DNA from 3 places in the Xenorhabdus ishibashii genome. Region 1 is predicted to be linked to each of the others. Evidence: predicted binding sites of a transcription regulator. Region 1 holds the regulator's gene; each other region holds the start of a gene.

Region 1 (8,202 bases):
TAATAATCAGTAGGATATACTCCTATGTTACTAATAATAGATAATTACGATTCTTTTACATTCAATTTATATCAATATTTTTGCGAGTTAGGGGCAGAAGTTTTAGTTAAGCGTAATGATGAGATCCAGCTTGAAGATATCGAAGATTTGGCACCTACTCATTTAGTCATTTCTCCGGGGCCTTGTACGCCGAATGAAGCAGGGATCTCGCTGGAAGCGATTTCACATTTTGCAGGGAAAGTGCCCATCCTCGGTGTGTGCCTGGGACATCAGGCAATAGGTCAGGCTTTTGGTGCGAGCGTTGTTAAAGCTCGTGAAGTAATGCATGGAAAAACCAGCCTGATCCACCATAGCCAGCAAGGGGTATTCAAAGGATTAGATCGTCCATTAACGGTCACGCGTTATCACTCTTTGGTCATTGCTGCAGAAACGCTTCCTGCTTCATTTGAAGTGACGGCCTGGAGTCAGCATAATGGTGACGTAGATGAAATTATGGGAATACGCCACCGTACTTTGCCACTGGAAGGCGTGCAGTTTCATCCAGAAAGTATTCTTAGTGAACAGGGACATGAATTGTTGAATAATTTCCTCAAATATTAGTCAGATATCTCCACATTCCCTCATTATGTTGTTTTTTTATTTGCCCTTAAGTGATTTTTTATTCATATTTTATGATTATTATTTCATTTGGAAATGGCAGATATAAAATAAGGTGAGGGAAATGGTAGAAAATAAAGCAGTAAACCGAAATACCTATGATCAAGTGATGTTGCCTATTTATGCACCAACGAATTTCATTCCTGTCAAAGGGCAAGGCAGCCGAGTATGGGATCAACAGGGTAAAGAATACATCGATTTTGCCGGTGGTATCGCTGTTCTGGCTTTGGGGCACTGTCATCCGGCTTTGGTGAATGCTTTGCAACAGCAAGGTGAAAAATTGTGGCATGTCAGCAATGTTTTTACCAACGAACCTGCCTTAACCTTAGCACAGAAATTGATTGATGCGACTTTTGCCCAGAAGGTCTTTTTCGCGAATTCGGGAGCGGAAGCCAATGAAGCGGCATTTAAATTAGCACGTCGTTATGCGATTACTCGTCATCATCCCAATAAAACGAAAATTATTGCTTTCCATCAAGCGTTTCATGGACGTACTTTTTTCACTGTTTCGGTAGGAGGCCAGCCAAAATATGCCGAAGGGTTTGGACCTAAACCTGCTGATATTGTTCATGTGCCTTTTAACGATTTGGATGCCGTCAGGGCAGAAATCGATGATCGCACTTGCGCTGTTGTTTTAGAGCCAATTCAGGGAGAAGGAGGAATCACGCCTGCGACGATGGAGTTTTTGCATGGGGTGCGTGAATTGTGTGATAAGCATCAGGCTTTGTTGGTTTTTGATGAAGTTCAAAGTGGGATGGGGCGCACGGGTAAGTTATATGCTTACCAGCATTATGACGTACAGCCGGATATTTTGACGACAGCAAAAGCGTTGGGAGGCGGTTTCCCAATCAGTGCAATGTTAACGACAGATACAATAGCGGCGGCAATGGAAACGGGTGCACATGGAACGACTTATGGTGGAAATCCATTGGCTTGTAGTGTCGGTTGTGTCGTACTGGATATCATCAATACGCCAGAAGTACTGATGGGCGTGGAAAAACGGCATGATATGTTCATTCATGCTCTGGAAAAGATAAACCAAAAATATGGCATATTCCATGAGTTTCGTGGAAAAGGATTGCTGATTGGAGCCGTATTGAAGGCTGAATATCAGGGCAAAGCCAGAGAAATATTGCAGCAAACGGCTGAAATGGGATTGATGTTATTAAGTGCAGGAGACAGCATCTTGCGTTTTACGCCATCATTGATCATTCCTGAAGATAAAATCACAGAGGGCATGATGCGGCTGGAAATGGCAATATCCCGTTGGTTAAACAAATAACAGTAAATAAAGCCAGTGCGAAGTAACAAATACACTGGCTGATAGTTTCTGGTTTATCGGGAATTAACGTGTCCCATAAACGACAATGGTTTTGCCATGTGCAGAGATCAGGTTTTGATCTTCCAACATTTTCAGGATACGCCCAACCGTTTCACGCGAGCAACCCACAATCTGCCCAATTTCCTGACGTGTGATTTTGATTTGCATACCATCAGGATGAGTCATTGCATCAGGCTGTTTGGCCAAATTGAGCAGCGTCTGGGCGATACGGCCTGTAACGTCCAGAAAAGCTAAGTTACCTACTTTTTCGGAAGTGGTTTGTAGGCGACTTGCCATCTGAGCAGATAAACGCATCAAAATATCAGGATTGACCTGAATTAACTGGCGAAATTTCTTATAAGAAATTTCAGCTACTTCACAGGCACTTTTTGCTCGCACCCATGCAGTACGCTCTTGCCCCTCTTCAAACAATCCAAGTTCACCAATGAAATCTCCCTGATTTAAATAAGAGAGAATCATTTCCTTACCTTCTTCATCTTTTATTAGAACAGCAACCGAACCTTTAACAATGTAGTAAAGCGTTTCTGCTTTCTCGCCTTGATGAATAAGCGTGCTCTTGGATGGATATTTGTGAATATGGCAGTGTGACAAAAACCATTCAAGAGTAGGGTCTGTTTGTGGCTTGCCGAGAACCATTCGCTTTATCCTCTGTTGTTATTTCTGCCTTTATGAGTGTGAGAAACGGTAGTTCCTCTTCAGGCTGGCTTTATAAAGTCAATAGATTAACATATTAACCTGCTGAAAAACTGACAAGCGGGAATTTTATATGGATTATAAAGATGTCAAAATATTAGGCATATTGATCTTAATCCATATACCTTGCCAGTCCACGCTTGTAACCTTGTTTGTAACACAGGAAAGCTTTTCTGTCTTCTCCTGTATCGCTTCAGCATATTAAACTGGCTGTCAGATTACCAGAAATCAGGCAGAAGAGTTGGTTTTATTGATTTTACATTTATAAAAGGAAAAAATGTTGTCACAAAAATGGTCTGTTTATTTAAATAAAACAGGTAACATTATTTTTTGTTACCTGTCTTATTAAAAATTAAATGAGGATTAAATTACGAAATTTTTTTGCCTTCCAGTAATTGCTTAACAAGCGGCGCCATAATTAATTCCATTGCCAGCCCCATTTTTCCACCTGGAACGACGATAGTATTTATACTGGAAATAAATGAACCCTGAAGCATAGCCAGCAAATAAGGAAAATCAATTTGAGTGAGGCCACGGAAGCGGATCACAATAAAACTTTCGTCCAGCGAGGGAATAGACTTGGCAGAGAAGGGGTTAGAGGTATCAACGGTAGGGACACGCTGGAAATTGATATGGGTACGTGAAAACTGAGGAGTGATATAGCGGATATAGTCATCCATTGAGCGGACAACTGAATCCATGACGGCCTCTCTGGAATGCCCACGCTCGCCGGTATCACGGATGAGTTTTTGAATCCATTCTAAGTTGACGATAGGCACAACGCCAATCAATAGATCCACATGACTGGCGACATTATGTTGTGGCGTGAGAACACCACCGTGCAGTCCCTCATAAAATAGGACGTCCGTATTTGATGGCAGAGGTTCCCACGGTGTGAAAGTCCCTGGTGATTGATTATAGGGGACGGCTTCATCATAGGTATGGAGATATTTTCGGCAGCGACCATTACCCGTTTCACCATATTCAAAGAATGTCTTTTCCAACATACCGAAATCATTGGCTTCTGGCCCAAAGTAGCTGATATGTCTGCCTTGTTCTCTTGCTTTACGTATCTCGGCATCCATTTCAGGACGAGTGTAACGATGGAAACTATCCCCTTCTATCAGTGCTGCTGTTATGTCAAATTGTTGGAAAATCTTGCGGAAAGCGACACTGGTAGTGGTTGTTCCTGCTCCACTGGAACCAGTGATTGCGATGACGGGATGTTTGGCAGACATGAACAGACTCCTTAAGCAATAAAACTGGTGAATCAGTCAATTAGAATGAATAAAGTAAGCTGAACTTTACGGACGGAACATCTCTTTAGGCAAAATATTAACGGTTCCATGTAGTTCAGACCATACCAACAGAACCTCACTTCGTTCAAGCTGACGTTTTACATCCTGCACTTTTTGTTCGAGTGTTTTTTCCTGTTCACCGTAATCAGTACCTTCCCGCAGGACAAAACTTTCAATCAAGTTGTGGAGTGTATCGGCTTCCAATTGTTGCCACGGGATAATCATTGTGGTTGCTCCTGAGAATACTGTAATTCATCATCGGGTAAATTTAGACGTTGCCAATGGGTTATCGTCTGGGATTCATAATGAATTGATTTCATGATTAAGGACTGTTGATGTTTTGCGAAGGATTATGACAAGCCTGGACACCCTTTGACCTTGGAAGGTATTCCATTTGGTCAGGTGAAAGTATCTGATAAATCAAACGAAATTACTGCAATTTCCAAACTTTTCGCCTTGCTGGATATTGAAGGTTCCACAATCACCAATAAAACCATCAAAATGGCTCATTTTTGGGTATGTATTGATTCCATAATGCCTCACCTTCCTTGCCCTCCCAAGGTGGAGTAGTAGGTTTGCCCTTCAACCAAAATTGTATTTTTTGTTGAACCCGATAGAGATGTCTATTTCTATAAACCCATCTTAACTCACGCGCAGTGATATCTGACGCGGTGCCCCAAGAACTAGGGTATGCTTTTTTTTGCACTACACATTCCATGTCTATACTATCAAGAATAAAGTGCACATGCATATCTTTGGTTATTTCGTCATCGCTTATGGTTATCCAAGATAATCCCCCCTTACATTTTCTACCGAATTGTAACATTGCGTTAGCATCTATTTTTTCATCTTCTTTTTCTTCCTTTTCTATGTCCGCCAAAGATTTTTGGGTAGTGCAATATTTAGGATGCTGATCAAGATATGACATAAAGTTACTTTGGAAATGCTGTTTTTTCCCCAAGGTCATTCTGTTTTTTTGTTTCTGCCCGCCAATCTTTGTCTCTGCGTCTATTGGAATCACATACTCATCTATTATTCGAGGTCGTACTCTGTACTGATTCATTTTTAGTTCAATTAGTTGAAATTCATAATATTCTTTAGTGTATTTAAATCTATCATCCCTTAGCCCATAAATAAGATCACTAGGATAAATTTTTTGCCTAAACGGTGCATTGAATGGCATTTTTTTCTCCTTATATTATTATCTTAATTTTTTGATGGTGAGATTTTACTTATGTTGGTGTTTTATGCTAAATGAGTGTAATCTTTCCTCTCTCAGTAAGTCTAGTGATTTATTCTTAATAATTTCTGATTGTTTTTATATTCCACTGCCAAAGGAAGAGAGCCTGCGATACATCGGAATATGACTTCTGAAAGCCTGACTATCGTACTCTTTGTCAGTTATCACAAAGTCCGAAGGGGGAGTGTTTGACTAAACTTTCAGCATGGACAATATCACGCACTTGTCCCCCGAACAATACTGTCATCAATAAACAGCCATTCCCTATCGGAAAATCATGTAACTATTTGAAAATTAGTTGTAAAATCCCTTTCTTTGACCAGGCGTCAAAACGCGAAAAGACACTATTCCATTTGTCGGACTCTGTCGATAAATCACGCCAGAAAATGCTCGTTCTCATTCGATAAAGAATGCCTTCCAAAGTCAAATGATGTTCAGGCTCGTCATAATCCTTCGCAAAACGTCAACAGTCCTATTATCTTGTATATGAAATAACATACTGTTATCTTTCTTGAAAAGAAATGTCAACTAACTGGGTGGGAGGGGAATCTACCCATGACTTTAAGCCTGATATTCTCGCTTAGTATATTTATGTTTATTTCCGCTATTACACCGGGACCAAACAATTTGTTACTGACATCATCGGGAGCTAATTTTGGTATTCGCCGCTCTATCCCGCTTTGTCTGGGCATTATTCTGGGAATGCAGACAATTTTGCTGCTGTCTGCGTTTGGTGTTGCGGCGTTATTATTGATTTATCCTGCAATACATATGGGGCTGAAAATACTCGGATGCCTGTATTTATTATGGCTAGCCTGGAAAACAGCCACTTCGCATTATCAGCGGTTGGACACTACAACATCGTCAGGAAAGCCAATCAAAATTTATCAAGGTTGGTTATTGCAGTTCTTGAATCCCAAAACATGGTTGATGGGATTGGGAGCAATCAGTAGTTACAGTCTGGCTGGAGAGCTATATAACCATTCCATTTTTGTTATCAGTGTCGTGATGTTAATCATCAATACTCTTGCTGGTGTAATCTGGCTTGTTCTTGGTTCGCTGATTGGTCAGTTACTGAAAAGCCGCCGCGCGTGGTTCACATTCAATATCGCAATGGGGGGCCTGACTGCCGCTTGTGTGCCTTTAATTTGGTTTGGCTGAGCTAACTCAAATCGATATTTTTGCTCCCGAAGAGTAGCGTTAGCGTGAAGCCAGCGATATAAGAGACGATTAACCCGACTCCATATATTGCCATGCCCGTGAAGATGCCGTTGTTGGATGTCATCAGTGGCAGGGCAACCAGCCCGGAAGGGCCGAAAACGCTATTCAATCCGACAGGCCATCCCCACCAAGCAATCAGGCCGATAAAAAAACCACCTACGGCACCGCCGAGACAGGCGGTGACAAAAGGTTTGACGCGGGGAAGTGTGACGCCATAGATCAAGGGTTCGCCAATTCCCAGTAAACCTGGGATGATGGCGCCTTTGATCTGAGTGCGCAGCAAAGCACCTTTTTGGGCTTTGATGTATAACGCCAGTGCGGAGCCTACTTGCCCCGCTCCTGCCATCGCCAGAATGGGAAAAAGGGAATTAAATCCTTGTGCTTCCATCAAAGCAAAGTAGACGGGAACAAAGCCCTGATGCACACCAAACATCACGGCGATTAAGAATAGCCCTGCCAAGATGGCTGTACCGAACGGGTTGCCATTCAAATTCACGAACAGCCATGACATCACGGTAAACAGATAGCTTCCGACAGGCATAATGACGATAAATGTGACAGCGCCCATAATCAGTAGGGTGATCGTGGAAGTCAGGATCATATCCAGATCTGATGGCATGATTTTGCGGATCTGCTTTTCCACCCAGGCTCCGAGAATACAGGCAATCAGTATTCCTATAATATTGCCTCGAGGGTCAATGGCGAAGCCAAAAAAATGACTGATACCAGAGTAAAAACCACTGGTAGCTTCGGCGTTATAACCCAGCACAAATAGAGAAGCAATGATGGCTCCGTTAACCCCAGATCCTCCAAATGCCTTTTGTGCATTGTAGCCAATCAAGATACCCAAGAAACTGAACATGCCTTTGCTGAAAATTTTCATATAGCCAACCATCTCAACCAATATAGCGTTGGGATGAGTGGCTTCTTTAATAAAAACTTGTTCCAACAGAGTAGCAAAGCCCAATAACAGGCCAACGGCAATAAACCCTGGGATCAGGGGAGTGAAGATAGTAGCAAATTTAGCCAGAAATTTATGGACTGAACTAGTTTGTTTTTCTTTGAGATATTTTTTGTTAGAGGTGGCGATATCTTTTAGCGTGTCAGAATGGGGTTTAGCAGAGGGAAGTTCAGACTCATAGGGATGGCGTGTATCACTTAACAGTGTTTTCATTATCTCTGCTGCTGTTTGGGCTTTGCCGGGGCCAAGGACAATTTGAAGTTGGTCATCGGTCTCTATGACACCCAAAACACCAATAACCTTCTTCAACCTGAATATATCGGCAAGTGAATCATCTCGTAGAGTTAACCGCAAGCGAGTCATGCAATTACCACAGCGTACAACATTACCTGCCCCGCCAATGGCGTTGAGTATTTCAGCCAATATTTCCTGACGAATTCTAGCCATTGATACCCCCCCTTCTAAAGAGGCAAAGATTATCGGTTTGTTGAGATAGCAGGCCGGATAAGCCCTTGGTGTTCAGCCAGTAATGCTTTAGCTTCTTCGGCACTGACGCCCGATAAAATCATGACGATGGCGGTTTTGCAATGACCACCACAGGTGTTTAAGGCATGTTCTGCCATTTCTCTGCTGCACTCAGTGGCAGCCATGACAATATTCTTCTGGCGTTCAATTAATTTGGCATTGGTAGCTTCTACGTCAACCATCAAATTACCATATACCTTGCCAATACGGATCATGGCGCCTGTTGTGATCATATTCAGTATCAATTTTTGTGCTGTTCCTGCCT
Region 2 (8,202 bases), 900 kb from region 1:
TGATTATTTAGTTTTTTGACATGGATCATAATCTGTCAAAATAAACCAAACCGGCAATATCATTCTACATAATAAACCTTAAGTCAAATTTCAGATAATAAAACTACTTATGCTCCTTAACGTCATATGAAATATGAGTTTTTGCAAAAAAGTACGCATAACGAGTAGTATATATTACTAATTATCTCTCAATTTTGGGTTATTCCCCTGAGTTATATCGAGCAATGTTTAGTAATTCAGCATCTTAATTGGCGTTGTTTTATTGCTCTATTTTATCTACCTGAAAGGAAGGTTCATTTTATTATCCTGATATAATCATAACATTTAGTTTTTATTATCATGATTATCTGGAAAGTTAAGATAAAAACAGAATATTTATCCAATAAATATGATTAACAAGCTAATTATTAATTGAAAATATTTCTTAAAAATACTGTTTAAATTATATTAAGATTATTATCTTTTTATTCATTTTCTAATCAAATTAGAAAATAGAAAACACCTATTAAATAAACGACTAAAGCCTATTCTTAATAATAGGCATAAATTGACATATAATTTATAAACAAAAAGCCCTTTCCAATGACGGAAAGGGCTTGTGATTTTTTAATCAAACGCGTAAATTATTTACAATTTTTTAATTATCGCCCAGCAAAATGGATTCAAGCGCAATCTCGATCATGTCATTAAATGTATTCTGCCGCTCTTCCGCGGTGGTTTGTTCACCAGTACGGATATGATCAGACACAGTACAAATCGCCAACGCTTTTGCCCCAAATTCAGCAGCAACACCGTAAATACCCGCGGCTTCCATTTCAACCCCCAGGATGCCATATTTTTCCATTACGTCGAACATTTGAGGATCTGGTGTATAAAACAGATCCGCAGAGAAGATATTACCGACACGCGTATTGATATTCTTCGCCTTCGCTGCATCCACTGCATGACGAACCAGATCAAAGTCAGCAATCGCTGCGAAATCGTGATCTTTAAAACGCAGGCGGTTTACTTTGGAATCAGTACATGCACCCATACCGATCACAACATCACGGATCTTAACGTCTTTGCTGACCGCACCACAGGAACCAATACGGATGATTTTTTTGACACCAAATTCCGTGATCAGCTCTTTGGCGTAGATAGAGCAAGATGGGATACCCATTCCATGGCCCATAACAGAGATGCGGCGGCCTTTGTAAGTACCGGTGAAACCCAGCATACCGCGGACATTGTTAACCTGACGGGCATCTTCCAAGAAAGTTTCTGCAATGTATTTTGCACGCAGTGGGTCACCTGGCATCAAAACAACATCAGCAAAATCGCCCATCTCAGCATTAATATGTGGGGTGGCCATAATTTTATTTCCTTGTTTTTATTACGTATCAAAATAGATGAAAATGGGGAGACGCTGAGGTCTCCACCAAAAATTAAAACATCGCTTTACCGTAATCCATTGGTGTCAGATCGAAGTATTTTGCTACTGTCTGCCCCATGTCGGCGAATGTTTCACGATGTCCTAGTGAACCTGGCTTAACTTTTTGGCCGTAAACCAGAACCGGAACATGTTCACGTGTGTGATCTGTTCCCGCCCAAGTCGGGTCACAACCATGGTCAGCGGTTAAAATCAGAATGTCATCTTCTTTAACTAATTTCAGCATTTCAGGTAAACGACGATCGAACAACTCCAGCGCTGCCGCGTAACCGGCAACATCACGGCGGTGACCGTAGGAAGAGTCAAAATCAACAAAATTGGTAAATACGATGGTGTTATCTCCCGCTTGCTCCATTTCAATCAGCGAAGCATCAAACAGGGCATCAATTCCTGTCGCCTTGACTTTTTTGGTGATCCCGACATTTGCGTAAATATCTGCAATTTTGCCAATGGAAACCACTTCCCCCTTCTTTTCATCAACCAATTTTTTCAGGACAGTTGGGGCGGGTGGCTCAACGGCCAAATCATGACGATTGCCAGTACGCTGGAAATTGCCGGCTTTATCACCCACAAATGGACGGGCAATAACACGACCAATGTTATATTCGCCAATATTCAACTCTTCACGAGCAATTTCACACAGCTCGTACAGACGATCCAAGCCAAATGTCTCTTCATGGCAAGCAATCTGGAAAACAGAATCCGCAGAGGTATAGAAAATCGGTTTACCGGTTTTCATATGCTCTTCACCCAACTTGTCCAAAATCACGGTACCGGAAGAGTGACAGTTACCCAGATACCCCGGCAGATTTGCCCGTTCAACCAGTTTATCCAGCAATTCCTGTGGGAAGCTGTTTTCTTCGTCACGGAAATAACCCCAGTCAAACAGCACCGGAACGCCTGCAATTTCCCAGTGTCCTGACGGCGTGTCTTTACCAGAAGAAAGTTCACTCGCGTAACCATAAGCACCGATAATTTCGGCATCTTTATCCAGGCCAATTGGGAACGTTCCGCAAGACTCTTCCGCTGCCTTACCCAATCCCAAACGGCTCAGGTTTGGCAAGTGTAGCTGCCCCTTACGGCCAATATCAGCCTCACCAAGGGCACAACGTTCTGCAATATGACCCAAAGTGTTAGATCCCTCGTCACCAAACTTTTCAGCATCAGCCGTTGCACCGATACCAAAGGAATCCAATACCATGATAAATGTACGTTTCATAATGTTCTCCTGCGTCAATTCACGCTATCAATGCGGAAACTGCCAGCTATTAAAATCAATTTAAATGCTTGTATGATTTATCCACGGATATAACGATAAACCATAGGTGTGGTGGCTTGTGTCTCGCTTTCCTTAAAAACAAGCGCCTTACGTACTGCTTCTGCGGCTTCATGCCAGGCACTCTCGCTATTGGCATGAACGATTGCTAAGGGAGTATCCGCGTTCACTTTTGTGCCCAGCGCAACGATATCACTCAGCCCCACACTGTAATTAATCGGATCTGTCGCCTTACGACGTCCTCCGCCCAATGCAACAACAGACATGCCTAAGGCTCTGGTATCCATTTCTGCAACGATGCAATTTTTTCCCGCTAATATCTGTTCAGACAATACTTCTCCAGCCAATACTGGCCTGACGAATTCCGCAGTCGGGAGGTAGCGGGGATAATTTTCGACAAAATCAGTCGGCCCTTTCTGCGCTGCCACCATACGACCAAATGTTTCCGCCGCCCGTCCACTGTCCAGTGCTGCCTGTAGCTTACGGTATGCATCGTCACGACCGATAGCCAAATTACCTGAAACCAGCATCTCAGCAGATAGTGCCATAGTAACTTCAAATAACCGAGGGTTACGGTATTCTCCCGTCAAGAATTGAACGGCTTCACGCACTTCCAAAGCATTACCCGCGCTGGATGCCAAAACTTGATTCATATCCGTCAATAGTGCCGTGGTTTTACAACCTGCACCATTAGCGACTTTAACGATAGCTTCTGCCAGTTGTTCCGACTGTTCGTAGGTTGGCATAAATGCCCCGGAACCCACTTTCACATCCATGACCAAAGCATCCAGTCCTTCGGCCAGTTTTTTACCCAAGATGGAGGCAGTGATCAAAGGAATAGAATCAACAGTTGCCGTAATATCACGTGTCGCATAAAAACGTTTATCCGCAGGTGCCAGCAAATTTGTTTGCCCGATAATGGCAATACCTACGTCGCGAATAATATCGCGGAAACGGTGCTCATCAGGGAAAATATCAAAGTCGGGAATGGATCCTAATTTATCCAGCGTTCCTCCGGTATGCCCCAAGCCACGTCCCGATATCATCGGCACATATCCCCCACAAGCCGCCACCATTGGGCCAAGTATCAGGGAAGTGACATCTCCCACACCGCCCGTCGAATGTTTATCGACAATCGGTCCGGGTAAATTTAATTTTTTCCAATCTAAAACAGTTCCAGAATCACGCATCGCTAATGTCAGTGCGACACGCTCCGCCATCGTCATATCATGGAAATAGATAGTCATTGCCAGTGCAGCAATCTGCCCTTCGGAAACCGTATTATCGCGGATACCGTTAATAAAGAAGCGGATCTCTTCTTCATTCAATGGATGACCATCACGTTTTTTGCGGATAATTTCCTGTGCCAGAAACAAAGCTACCTCCCAATCATGATTATCTGAAAAGAATGGCAGTAACGCACACTATCTTAACGTGTGTGCAATCAGTCATTATTGATCTCAATAACCACTACTCTGCTTTTGGTTCTGATGTCCAAGCGTAGTCAGCAAACTCCCCAACAAACTGGAAGCTCCGAAACGGAAATGACGGGAATCAACCCATCTGTCTCCCATAATACGTTCTGCCAACGCCAAATATTGTGCCGCTTCTTCGCTAGTGCGCACACCGCCTGCCGGTTTAAAGCCAACGCGATCTCCTGCGTCCATATCACGGATCACACTCAACATAATTTCGGCACTTTCCAGTGTTGCATTAACAGGAACCTTACCGGTTGAGGTTTTGATGAAATCCGCTCCAGCCTTAATTGAAATTTCCGATGCTTTACGAATCAAAGCTGCTTCTTTTAATTCACCCGTTTCAATAATGACTTTTAGCCAGACGCCTGATTCAGAACAGGCTGTTTTACAGGCTTTTACCAAGTCAAAACCAATCTGCTCATTACCCGCCATCAAAGCGCGATAAGGGAAAACAACATCCACTTCATCAGCACCATAAGCTATGGCAGCACGAGTTTCAGCCAGTGCAATGTCGATATCATCATTGCCATGTGGGAAATTAGTCACCGTGGCAATGCGAATATCAGGAGTTCCTTGCTCGCGCAATACCTTACGTGCCACAGGGATAAAACGTGGGTAGATACAGATAGCTGCCGTATGTCCGGCTGGACTGTTTGCCTGACGACAAAGTGCAGTCACTTTCTCATCTGTATCATCATCATTAAGTGTAGTTAAATCCATCAAACCCAGCGCACGCTGAGCGGCGGCAGTTAAATCGGTCATAAAACTCTCCAACGGTATTATTATCGTCACTGAATCAGACAACAGACTTAAAACAAAAGCAGGTGAGAAATCTCACCTGCATTCAATTTGATATAGATTTCCTGCGTCTTACAACGAGAGGAAGAATCCGGCAATTGTTGCACTCATCAAGTTAGAGAGTGAACCTGCCAATACAGCTTTCAAGCCGAAACGGGCAATGTCACCGCGACGGTTTGGTGCCATACCACCTAAGCCGCCCAACAGGATCGCGACAGAAGACAAGTTAGCAAAGCCACAAAGGGCAAAAGAGATAATTGCCTTAGTATGGTCAGAAAGCACCTGTAGACCTGCGGCCTGAACAACATCATCCGCTTTCAGGTATTCACCAAAGTTCATAAATGCCACGAACTCGTTGACCACTAATTTCTGCCCGATAAAAGAGCCTGCAATTGTTGCTTCATTCCATGGAACACCGATCAGGTAGGCGATTGGTGCAAAGACCCAACCCAAAATCAGTTCCATCGATAATTGAGGATAATCGAACCAGCCGCCAATACCACCTAAGATACCGTTCAGCAACGCAATCAATGCGGTGAATGCCAACAGCATTGCACCAACATTCAAGGCTAACTGCATACCCGATGCCGCCCCCGATGCCGCAGCATCAATTACGTTTGCCGGGCGCTCTTCTGCGGCAACCAACGACATGGCATCAGCCGTATCATGGGTTTTTTCTGTTTCTGGCACGATCAATTTCGCAAACAGCAAACCACCTGGTGCAGCCATAAATGAAGCTGCGATCAGGTATTCCAATGGAACGCCCATGGATGCATAGCCTGCCAGAACTGAACCCGCAACTGAAGCTAAACCGCCACACATAACGGCAAACAACTCAGACTGTGTCATGGTCGAAATATATGGGCGTACAACCAGAGGAGCCTCAGTTTGACCTACGAAAATATTCGCAGTCGCAGACAAAGATTCAGTTCGTGATGTTCCCAATATTTTCTGCAATCCACCACCTAATATTTTGATGATAATCTGCATAATGCCCATGTAATACAGCACCGCAATAAGTGATGAGAAGAAAACAATCACGGGCAGAACACGCAGGGCAAAGATAAAGCCACCACCACCAAACAATTCAAACATTTTGTCGGAAACCAGTCCGCCAAAAATAAAATCTGTCCCTTTTTGGCCATATCCAATCACATTGGAAACACCTGCTGACATTCCTTCCAGAATGTCTTTACCGGCTGGTACGTAAAGTACAAATGCCCCAACAGCAACCTGAATCAGAAAGGCGCCCAGGACAGTGCGGATTTTAATAGCTCGATAATTACTGGAAAAAAGTACTGCGATAAAAACCAGCACTACCATCCCGATCAGGCTCATAAGGAGTTGCATTGGAAGAATCCCTGTTCACTGAATAAATAATAAGAAAATATGTCAGTTATTCGATAAGTTCCTACTGACATTGTGTGCGAGCCGATTATACCTAGGACTAAAAAGGAACAAGCAACTAACATCACAAATTAATGCTACAAAAAGTAATATAAAAACTAAAAATGAGATATTCATCACACAAAACCACCTAATTTCGATGGAATTAGATAATTTAACGGAGAAAAAGATGAAAAACGGGATAAATAGGCAAAGAATATAAATTAAGTATTATTAATGTGTTATAAGTCAACGCAGTGCAAATAAGGTCAGACTATTTTGGTAAATTTGATTGGCGATTTCATCTGACGGCTCTCTTCGTAACTCACACAATGCGGCGAAAACCTGTGCAACTCTTTCTGGCCGATTTGGCTGCCCCTGAAACCCTGATAACGGCATATCAGGCGCATCCGTTTCTAATACCAAAGATGACAGGGGTAATTGTGAAATGGTGTTACGTGTCTTTTGCGCCCTGTCATAGGTAATTGTTCCGCCGACACCAATGTAAAACCCCAGGCGAATAAAAGCTTGAGCCTGGGATAAACTCCCCGCAAAACCATGAATAACCCCTGCTCGTGGTAACTTATGTATTCTCAATATTGCCGCTAATTGATCATGGCTTTTTCTGGAATGGAGGATGACAGGTAGATCATATTGTTTAGCGCGTTTTAGCTGTGCTTCTAACATACTTTTCTGCTTTTCAAACTGCGGATCTGGCATATAAAGGTCAAGGCCAATTTCACCTACCGCTACGCATTTGGCCTCTTTTTTCTGTAGTTTTTGCTCCAACTCATCCAAGTGAACCTCTTGATGTTCAGCAATATAGAGTGGATGTAAACCAAATGCGGCATAAATTGGCGCATAAGCCTCAGCCAACGCAGAAACTCTCTGGAAGTTCATTTGACTTACTGTGGGGATAATAATTTTTTCCACGCCCACTTGTCTGGCTTGTTGCAGGCTTGCTATTTCATCACCAGTAAAAGGGGGAAAATCAAAATGGCAATGTGTATCAATAAACATTTAATTATCCAGATTATCCATCATAAAAGTTCCTGTTGTTTGTCTATGTTCCATCACATCAGGTGCAGGAGATTCCGCTGACGGGCAATGATTGCCACTGTTTAGGAAATGGTTTCGCCGAAAACAGTGGTGTTCAGAACTTAACCCTGTACGGCATACTCCATAGCTATTACGTTCTGCATCCCCAAATTTTCCTTCAACAAAAGTGTGCCCAATCGTTGCCAGAAAATATCGCCCGCAACGCCGTCCCAAATGATAATCCTGATTTAACGCACTAAGCCGACTGCCCAAAGCCATTGTAGCCAATGGTGCTGGTGGATAAATTTCGAAGATCTGCACGCCATCCGGTGGATTTTCGATAAATTTCTGTGTCCGGCGATAACTCTGTGCATGGAGGTTGAGCATCTTGACCATTTTTTGCAAGCTGCTGGCCTCTAACCAGCGCTCTACGCGCTTGAACCACTGGGGAGTGTAGTAAAGCTGTGAAGGAACGGTACGGATCACCACTATAGTATCCGCACCTCGACGATAAGCTTCCTGCACTGGGATTGCATCACAAATGCCGCCATCCTGATAAACCACATCCCCCAGAGTAACCCCATTACGATAGAACCCCGGAATGGCACTTGAAGCTTTGATAATATCCATCCAGTTTTTATCATCAGGATGCAGGTAATTCGGTTCAAAATTATCCGAACGACAAGCGCACATGTAGAATTCACGTCCAGCATCAAACTGTCGCATTGCGACGGAAAGATTGAGTGGTAACTGCTCAGACACGGTATCAATATACCAATCTAAATCGACCAGAT
Region 3 (8,202 bases), 1.5 Mb from region 1:
GCATAATGGCTGCCAGTATAAGGACAGCAATGATAAAAATGAGACCAGTAATCAGGCGCTTCCACATGATTTTTGTTTGCCTTATATGTGCTGATGAGCCAATGGTCTAAAGGCTACTTGACTTGAAATATTGAAGCAAGTTTTGGGAAGATTATATCGGAGTTAATCTAATTCAATTTAAAAAAATCGAAGACAATTATTTATGATTTATCTGACTGGATTATTATTTGATTACTTTTTAAGCCTGCCAATATTACCGGCAGGCTTATCACCAATATCAGAATGAAGTTCGTTTATAGACGCGGTATTCTGGTTTCCAGAAATTGCGTTCAATCGCTTCATCTAACGCATCTTCCGATGTAACAATCGCGACACCTTGAATTTGGGCTTTTTTCGCCACTTCTTTGGCTATTTTGCGGGAAACATCCTGGATATCATCAATCAGTGGTAATAATGGGCCAGAGCCTGTTTGTGCCAGCGGTGAACAATCCGCTAATGCGCGACTGGCAACCATCAACATATCATCGGTAACACGTTTAGCGCCGGCAGCGATAACGCCTAAACCTATCCCTGGGAAGATATAGGAGTTGTTACATTGTGCGATTGGATATTCCTGACCGTCATATTTTACTGGTGCAAACGGGCTTCCTGTTGCAACCAAGGCTTTGCCCTCCGTCCAGTTGATGATGTCTTCTGGACGAGCTTCCACACGTGATGTTGGGTTGGAAAGAGGCATCACAACTGGACGTTCACAATGTTTGTGCATTTCACGGATGATCTCTTCGGTGAACAGACCAGATTGACCAGAAACACCAATCAGGACTGTAGGTTTGGCATTGCGAACCACGTCCATTAGTGAGAGAGAGTCGCTGGTGGCATCCCACGACTGTAAGGCGGAGCTTTTCTGTACCAATGCGCTTTGGAAATCCAGTAAGTTTGGTTGTTTGTCAGTCAGGAGACCAAAACGGTCAACCATAAACACACGGGCACGAGCTTGTTCGTCACTCAATCCTTCAGATTTCATTTGGGCAATGATTTGCTCTGCAATACCACAGCCAGCAGAGCCGGCACCAAGGAATGCGACAGTTTGATCTTTTAATTGGCGGCCTGCGGCACGGCTGGCGGCAATCAGGCTACCTAAGGCAACGGCTGCGGTGCCCTGGATATCATCATTGAAGCAGCAAAGCTCATCGCGATAGCGGTTCAACAGTGGCATGGCGTTGTTTTGGGCAAAATCTTCAAATTGCAGCAGTACGTTAGGCCAGCGACGTTTCACGGCCTGAATAAATTCATCCACAAATTCATCGTACTCTTTGCCAGTAATACGTGGATGGCGCCAGCCCATATACAGTGGGTCATTGAGGCGCTGTGGGTTATTTGTCCCTACATCCAGAACCACAGGCAAGGTATAAGCAGGGCTGATCCCGCCACAGGAGGTATACAGTGACAGTTTACCGATAGGAATGCCCATGCCCCCGATGCCCTGATCACCCAGACCAAGGATGCGCTCACCGTCGGTAACAACGATAACTTTTACATTCTGCTTGGTGGCATTTTGCAGCATGTCATCAATGTAAGCCCGATTTGGGTAGGAGATAAACAGGCCACGAGCGCGGCGGTAAATGTCAGAAAAGTGTTCACACGCTGCACCAACGGTTGGCGTGTAGATAATAGGCATCATTTCGCTTAAGTGGGCATCAAGGAGGCGATAGAACAACGTTTCGTTGGTATCTTGAATATTCCTTAAATAAATGTGTCTATCAATATCGTTTTTGAAATCGACATATTGACGGTAGGCGCGTTCTGCCTGCTCTTCTATTGTTTCAACGGCCTGTGGCAATAAGCCATGCAAGTTGAAATTACTGCGTTCTTCTTCTGTAAAGGCGCTGCCTTTATTCAGCAAAGGAAATTCCAATAAGATAGGGCCAGCGTAGGGAATATAGAGAGGGCGTTTACTTTCGTGTTCCAGTTCCATGATGCTTACTCTTTGAACTTATCAATAACAAAATCGGCTACCGATCCTAAGAAGATAAAAACAATAAGTACAGTAAATGTTACTTAGATATGATTATTATGAGCAAAAGTGAGAGATAACATACAGAATTAGCTAATAAAATGTTATTGGATGATATATATGTCAAAATGTATGTCGTTCTATTTTTGTACAGTTGAGGGCGGTTAAAGTACATTCTGTCGCACTCCATTGTGATAAATGGTTATTTTTACCTTCCACCAATACTGCCCTTTTGATGGACTGACAATTGCCGCCCGCCATATTCATGAAAATAAGTGCTGCCTGTAATGGGGGTAAGCTTGGGTTGAATGCAGCATTTTCTGCATAACGGCCAGTGTAAATGTTCCCTTGTTCATCTTGCAGGGCAATTCCTGCGTGGGATTGGCTATAAGGTGCATGGCTGCGGTTCGCTGCATCCAATGCTGCTTGCACCAATTCATCACTGGTAGATAATCGATAGCCGTGATTAACCTCATCCAGCAACAACGGTGTGTCGGCTAAATCGCGTGGGCCAAAGGCTTCTGGCAGATAGTCGGCCAAAGTTAAGGGGGGACGATTGGGCAGGTAAACCTCTAATTGTGCCCCGCTATTCAGTTCATTCATAAATTGTCGGCAATGGCCACAAGGTGAATAGTTGACAGTGATGGCAACCAGCTTTTTCTCGCCATGTAGCCAGGCATGAGTGATGGCTGATTGTTCTGCATGGATGGTTTGCTGTAATGGGACGCCGGCAAATTCCATATTGGCACCGAAATAGAGATTACCACTTTCTCCCCGTGCAATTGCCCCAACATAAAAATGGGAAATAGGGGCACGGGAATAGGCTGCCGCAAATGGCAATAGGGTCAATGCCAGTGTTTGATCATCAAACCCGCTGAACTGTTTGATTGATTCTACTTGCTCGGCTGTCAGCATGGCTGGAAAATCGTCGTTGCCAATATAAGGTAATAGGGCTTTTTGCAGTTCAGGTGTCATTTCTGACCAAATAGCGTGAAAACGAGCTTGCATAGAATGATCTCCAAATTAATTGAAGGTCATTCTAGGACGTCTGTTCAGGTTTGCAATGTGATAAAAGCCATATAATTAATGAAATCTGTGTAATAAAGACATTATTTTAGTAACCTGTATCGAATTTTTGCTGTCTTAATGGATTTGTTTGCTTTTTTGTTGCGACTTTGTAACGATTTAAGTCATGGTTATACACAAAATGGTTAACCAAATAGATGCAGCAATACTGGAAATAGAAAAGGTGCAATCAGTGAAGTAATAATGCCGCAGGTCATTAAGGCCAGTGAGCTGTAAGCCCCTTCAATATGATCCATTTCCGCACAGCGCGCCGTTCCTACCGCATGGGATGCTGTACCCATAGCCAATCCTCGTGCCGCCTGGTTTTTTATTTTTAGAACGTTAAATAGATTGTGACCAAAGATAGCTCCCAAAATACCTACCATAATGACACAAGCTGCGCTAATGGCAGGAATACCACCAATGGAATCAGCCACAGCCATAGCGATTGGCGTCGTCACGGATTTGGGGAGAACAGAGGCTGCAATTTCAGGTGTAGCTCCAGCCCATAATGCAATGGCAGTCCCTGTAACCATTGCGACAATGCTGCCTACAAAACAGATGCTAATAATGGATTTCCATTGAGCCCGGATTTGATGTAGCTGTTCATACAGAGGAAACGCCAAAGCAACAACAGCAGGTTGCAGTAAATCGTTCAGTATCCGGCTGCCAGCAAAATAGTGTTTGTAAGGAGTGTGAGTTAGCAGCAGCAAGGGAATGATAACGGCCATTGAGATCAATAACGGATTAAAGATAGGCAATTTGAGTCGTACTGACAGCTTTTTAGCGCAGTAAAATACAACCAAGGTTAACGGTAGTGACCACCAAATATGGCTTAACATTTTTCTTTCTCTTTCGGCTCTTGTGATGAATTTGTTGACGTTGAGGTGAATTCTTGCTGCTTAGTGTTCATCTGGTTGGTATCCATTTGCTGAGCACTAATAATGATACGTTTACGATGAATATAGTGGGAACTATAAGCAACGACGATCATAACAATCACTGTGCTAACGATACAAGAAAGAAGGATGGGGAGCATTTGTTGGCTAAGTTGTGGGTAATAATCCATGATCCCCACCCCGATAGGCAAAAAGAGCAGTGTCATGTTTTTCATCAACAAGCTACAGCCTGGTTTTGCCCAGTGTGAGGGAATAATTTGGGATGCGAGTAAACCAAACAGGATAAGTAAGCCAATAATGCTGCCGGGAAGAGAGAAGGGAAGCAGTGCCGAAATAATATTCCCCGCGATCAGGCACAAATAGAGCAGCGCAAATGCGCGCAGGTATTGCCAACCGATTATCAGCACATTTTGGAAAGACATAATCAATAATTCCTCAGTATAGCGAGGGTTTTATCATACGACTAACATTGTAAATGTGCTACACATCACATTAAAAAGCGGGTCTTTTTTGGAGCCCGCTTTATTATCTAATTGATTATTAAATATATTTATCAAAGATATGCAATTATTACTTAACCTGCATGCCTGGTTGGGCACCACTATCTGGGCTTAGCAGAAAAATATCTTTTCCACCAGGGCCTGCCGCCATTACCATGCCTTCTGAAATACCGAAGCGCATTTTGCGTGGAGCAAGGTTAGCAACCATCACCGTCAGACGATTTTCCAGCGCTTTGGGATCAGGATAGGCTGAACGAATACCAGAGAAGACCTGACGAGTCTCACCACCGAGATCAAGGGTTAGTTTCAGTAATTTATCTGAACCTTCGACAAAATCAGCCTGTTTGATCAGGGCGATCCGCAAGTCAATCTTGGCAAAGTCATCAAATGCAATGGTGTCCTGAATGGGATCATCTGCCAGTGGGCCTGTTACGGTTTTTTGTGGTTCGATGCTCTCTTTCGAATCAGCAACCATTGCTTCAATTTTAGCCATTTCGATGCGGTTGAACAGCGCCTTGAATGGGGAAACGTCATGGTTTAACAGAGGCTGCTGGATACCATCCCAGTTTAGTTCAGTATTCAGGAAGGCTTCTGCTCGAGCAGCCAAACCTGGAAGAACGGGTTTCAGGTAAGTCATCAGCACGCGGAACAGGTTAATCCCCATTGAGCAGATTGCTTGCAGGTCAGCATCACGGCCTTCTTGTTTCGCCACAACCCACGGTGCTTGCTCATCAACATAGCGGTTAGCCAGATCGGCCAGTGCCATAATTTCACGGATTGCCTTGCCGAATTCACGGTTAGTAAAGTCTTCTGCAATACCCTGTGCAGCTTCGACAAACTTCTGGTATAGCGCAGGATCAGCGAGTTGGTCTGCCAGTTTGCCGGCAAAGCGCTTGTTGATAAAGCCCGCATTACGTGAAGCAAGGTTAACCACTTTGTTAACGATATCGCTGTTTACACGCTGAATAAAATCTTCCAGATTCAGATCAATGTCGTCAATGCGGGAAGAGAGTTTTGCTGCGTAGTAATAGCGCAGGCAGTCTGCATCAAGGTGTTTCAGATAAGTACTCGCCTTGATGAAAGTGCCACGAGATTTGGACATCTTAGTGCCGTTAACCGTGATGTAGCCGTGGACGAACAGGTTGGTTGGTTTACGGTAATTACAGCCTTCCAGCATAGCAGGCCAGAACAGACTGTGAAAATAAACGATATCTTTGCCAATAAAATGGTAGAGATCAGCTTTGGAATCTTTCTCCCAGAACTCATCGAAATTCAGGTCATCACGTTTATCACACAGATTTTTGAACGAACCCATATAGCCAATCGGAGCATCCAGCCAGACATAGAAATATTTACCTGGCTGATCGGGGATCTCAAAGCCAAAATAAGGCGCATCACGGGTAATATCCCATTGTTGCAGCCCAGCGTCGAACCACTCCTGCATTTTATTTGCCACTTGTTCCTGCAAGGTGCCAGAACGTGTCCATTTTTGTAGCATATCGCTAAAGGCAGGCAGATCGAAGAAGAAATGCTCTGTATCACGCATTTCTGGCGTTGCCCCAGAAACAACGGAGCGAGGATTAAGTAATTCCGTTGGAGAATAGGTGGTTCCGCAGACTTCACAATTATCGCCATACTGATCTTCCGCCTTACATTTCGGGCAGGAGCCTTTAACGAAACGGTCTGGCAGGAACATACCTTTTTCTGGATCGTACAATTGAGAAATCGTCCGGTTTTTAATGTAACCGTTCTTTTTCAGTTCCAGATAAATTTTGGAGGCAAGCGCTTTGTTCTCTTCGCTGTGCGTAGAATGGTAATTATCATAGCTAATGGCAAAACCGGCAAAATCCTGCTGATGCTCTAGGTTCACCTTGGCAATCATCTCTTCTGGGGAGATACCACTTTGCTGGGCTTTCAGCATAATTGGTGTACCGTGGGCATCGTCGGCACAGATAAAGTGAACCTCTTTGCCGCGCATTCGATGATAACGAACCCAAATATCAGCCTGAATGTGTTCCAGAATATGACCGAGATGAATTGGACCGTTAGCATAAGGTAACGCACAGGTCACCAATAATTTGTTCGCGACTTGAGACATAGTTAGGATCTGACTTCCGTAAAGTGAAAAGGGTTTTTGATGTTACCTGATAAGGAGCGTTGCCGCTAGGGTAACGCAAGATCTTCATCACTTTTACTCGTTGCCTTTATCCGAAGTGGTTAGCTTCTGTTATGATGGCTAAAACAGTTTTAGGTTGAAAAAGATAAATCAAAAGGAGCCGGGATGAACTCACAATCCTCCGAGCAGACCAATCCTGACCTGCTGAAAGAACATGTTGTAAAGATATTAACAACATTCAAACATCCGACTTTAGAACAAGATTTGATTGCCCTGAAAGCATTGCATCATTGCACTATGCTGGATGGAATACTGCATATTGAATTAACCATGCCGTTTGTCTGGAAACGTGCCTTCGAAATATTAAAGAAAGAAACTACCCAACCTTTGCAATCCGCGACAGGGGCAAAATCCGTTGAATGGCGATTAACCCACAATATCTGCACATTGCGCCGAGCCAATGATTTGTCTGGTGTTAATGGCGTACGCAATATCGTGGCAGTCAGTTCAGGAAAAGGTGGTGTAGGGAAATCCAGCACAGCAGTGAATCTGGCGCTGGCGCTGGCACAGGAAGGCGCAAAAGTAGGAATTTTGGATGCGGATATCTATGGCCCATCCATCCCCAATATGCTTGGTACAGCCAAAGAGCGCCCGACTTCCCCGGATGGACAGCATATGGCGCCAATTATGGTTCACAGTATGGCAACCAACTCCATTGGCTACCTTGTCACCGATGATAATGCGATGGTATGGCGTGGCCCGATGGCCAGCAAAGCTTTGATGCAAATGTTGCAAGATACGTTGTGGCCGGATCTGGATTATCTGGTGATTGATATGCCGCCAGGAACTGGCGATATTCAGCTAACGCTTTCCCAGAATATTCCGGTGACGGGAGCGCTGGTTGTCACAACACCACAAGATATCGCCCTGATCGATGCGATGAAGAGCATCGTCATGTTCCAGAAAGTCAATGTGCCAGTGTTGGGCATTATTGAGAACATGAGTACCCACATTTGCAGTAATTGCGGTCATCATGAGCCCATTTTCGGTACGGGTGGGGCGGCAAAACTGGCAGAAAAATATCATTGCCAATTACTGGGGCAAATCCCACTGCATATTTCATTGCGTGAAGATCTTGATCGTGGTGAACCTACGGTAAGCAGCCAGCCTGACAGTGAATTTGCAGATATTTATCGTGAAATTGCTGCCAATATTTCTGCGAAGATGTATTGGCAAGGCGAAAAAATTCCAACTGAAATTTCTTTTCGTGCAGTTTGATTAATGAATTTAACTGTAGTAACAGCGGTTGTGTGGGAAATGTTGAACAATGGCTCTACTGATATAGAGTCATTGCTCAGGGTTCAATAACTCTATATTTTTCACCACAATATGGCATTTCAATTACCAGAGAGCTCGTTGCGCATTTATGTGAAACTTATTTATAGAATATTTTCTACTAGATGCATAAAGTTGCGGGATTTTTATGCGAAACATATCAAAAAAAACGAGACTTATCTTGTTTACTCTGGAATAGAAGTCATTAACTCCCTATAATCCGCCAAACATGGTGTTAGCGAATACCATATTTCTACTTTATTTTTTTCTTTT

The links. Region 1 encodes CRP, which controls carbon source genes, mostly activating them, when cyclic AMP is high. Its sites were predicted from a motif close to ATGTGANNNNNNTCACAT; they were not measured.
Region 2: Xish_RS04950 (NupC/NupG family nucleoside CNT transporter) is a predicted target of CRP. The motif match lies at 6,496-6,513, and genes of this name have one in related genera.
Region 3: Xish_RS02360 (CidA/LrgA family protein) is a predicted target of CRP. The motif match lies at 4,454-4,471, and genes of this name have one in related genera.

What each region holds. Positions count from the first base shown of each region.
Region 1 covers NZ_NJAK01000001.1:1,956,476-1,964,677, forward strand. The annotation lists gene Xish_RS09295 (aminodeoxychorismate synthase component II) at 25-600, shown strand; gene Xish_RS09300 (aspartate aminotransferase family protein) at 722-1,939, shown strand; gene crp (cAMP-activated global transcriptional regulator CRP) at 2,003-2,635, opposite strand; gene Xish_RS09310 (phosphoribulokinase) at 3,061-3,930, opposite strand; gene Xish_RS09315 (YheU family protein) at 3,997-4,215, opposite strand; gene Xish_RS18385 (hypothetical protein) at 4,487-5,173, opposite strand; partial or broken gene Xish_RS19375 (transposase) at 5,517-5,678, opposite strand; gene Xish_RS09330 (LysE family translocator) at 5,786-6,391, shown strand; gene murP (PTS N-acetylmuramic acid transporter subunit IIBC) at 6,393-7,859, opposite strand; gene murQ (N-acetylmuramic acid 6-phosphate etherase) at 7,889-8,202, opposite strand, start outside.
Region 2 covers NZ_NJAK01000001.1:1,056,401-1,064,602, forward strand. The annotation lists gene deoD (purine-nucleoside phosphorylase) at 638-1,354, opposite strand; gene deoB (phosphopentomutase) at 1,428-2,651, opposite strand; gene deoA (thymidine phosphorylase) at 2,729-4,084, opposite strand; gene deoC (deoxyribose-phosphate aldolase) at 4,169-4,948, opposite strand; gene Xish_RS04950 (NupC/NupG family nucleoside CNT transporter) at 5,057-6,322, opposite strand; gene Xish_RS04955 (TatD family hydrolase) at 6,620-7,390, opposite strand; gene Xish_RS04960 (patatin-like phospholipase family protein) at 7,391-8,202, opposite strand, start outside.
Region 3 covers NZ_NJAK01000001.1:494,542-502,743, reverse strand. The annotation lists gene sanA (outer membrane permeability protein SanA) at 1-67, opposite strand, end outside; gene Xish_RS02375 (NAD-dependent malic enzyme) at 278-1,975, opposite strand; gene cdd (cytidine deaminase) at 2,138-3,022, opposite strand; gene Xish_RS02365 (CidB/LrgB family autolysis modulator) at 3,226-3,921, opposite strand; gene Xish_RS02360 (CidA/LrgA family protein) at 3,915-4,400, opposite strand; gene metG (methionine--tRNA ligase) at 4,549-6,576, opposite strand; gene apbC (iron-sulfur cluster carrier protein ApbC) at 6,760-7,872, shown strand.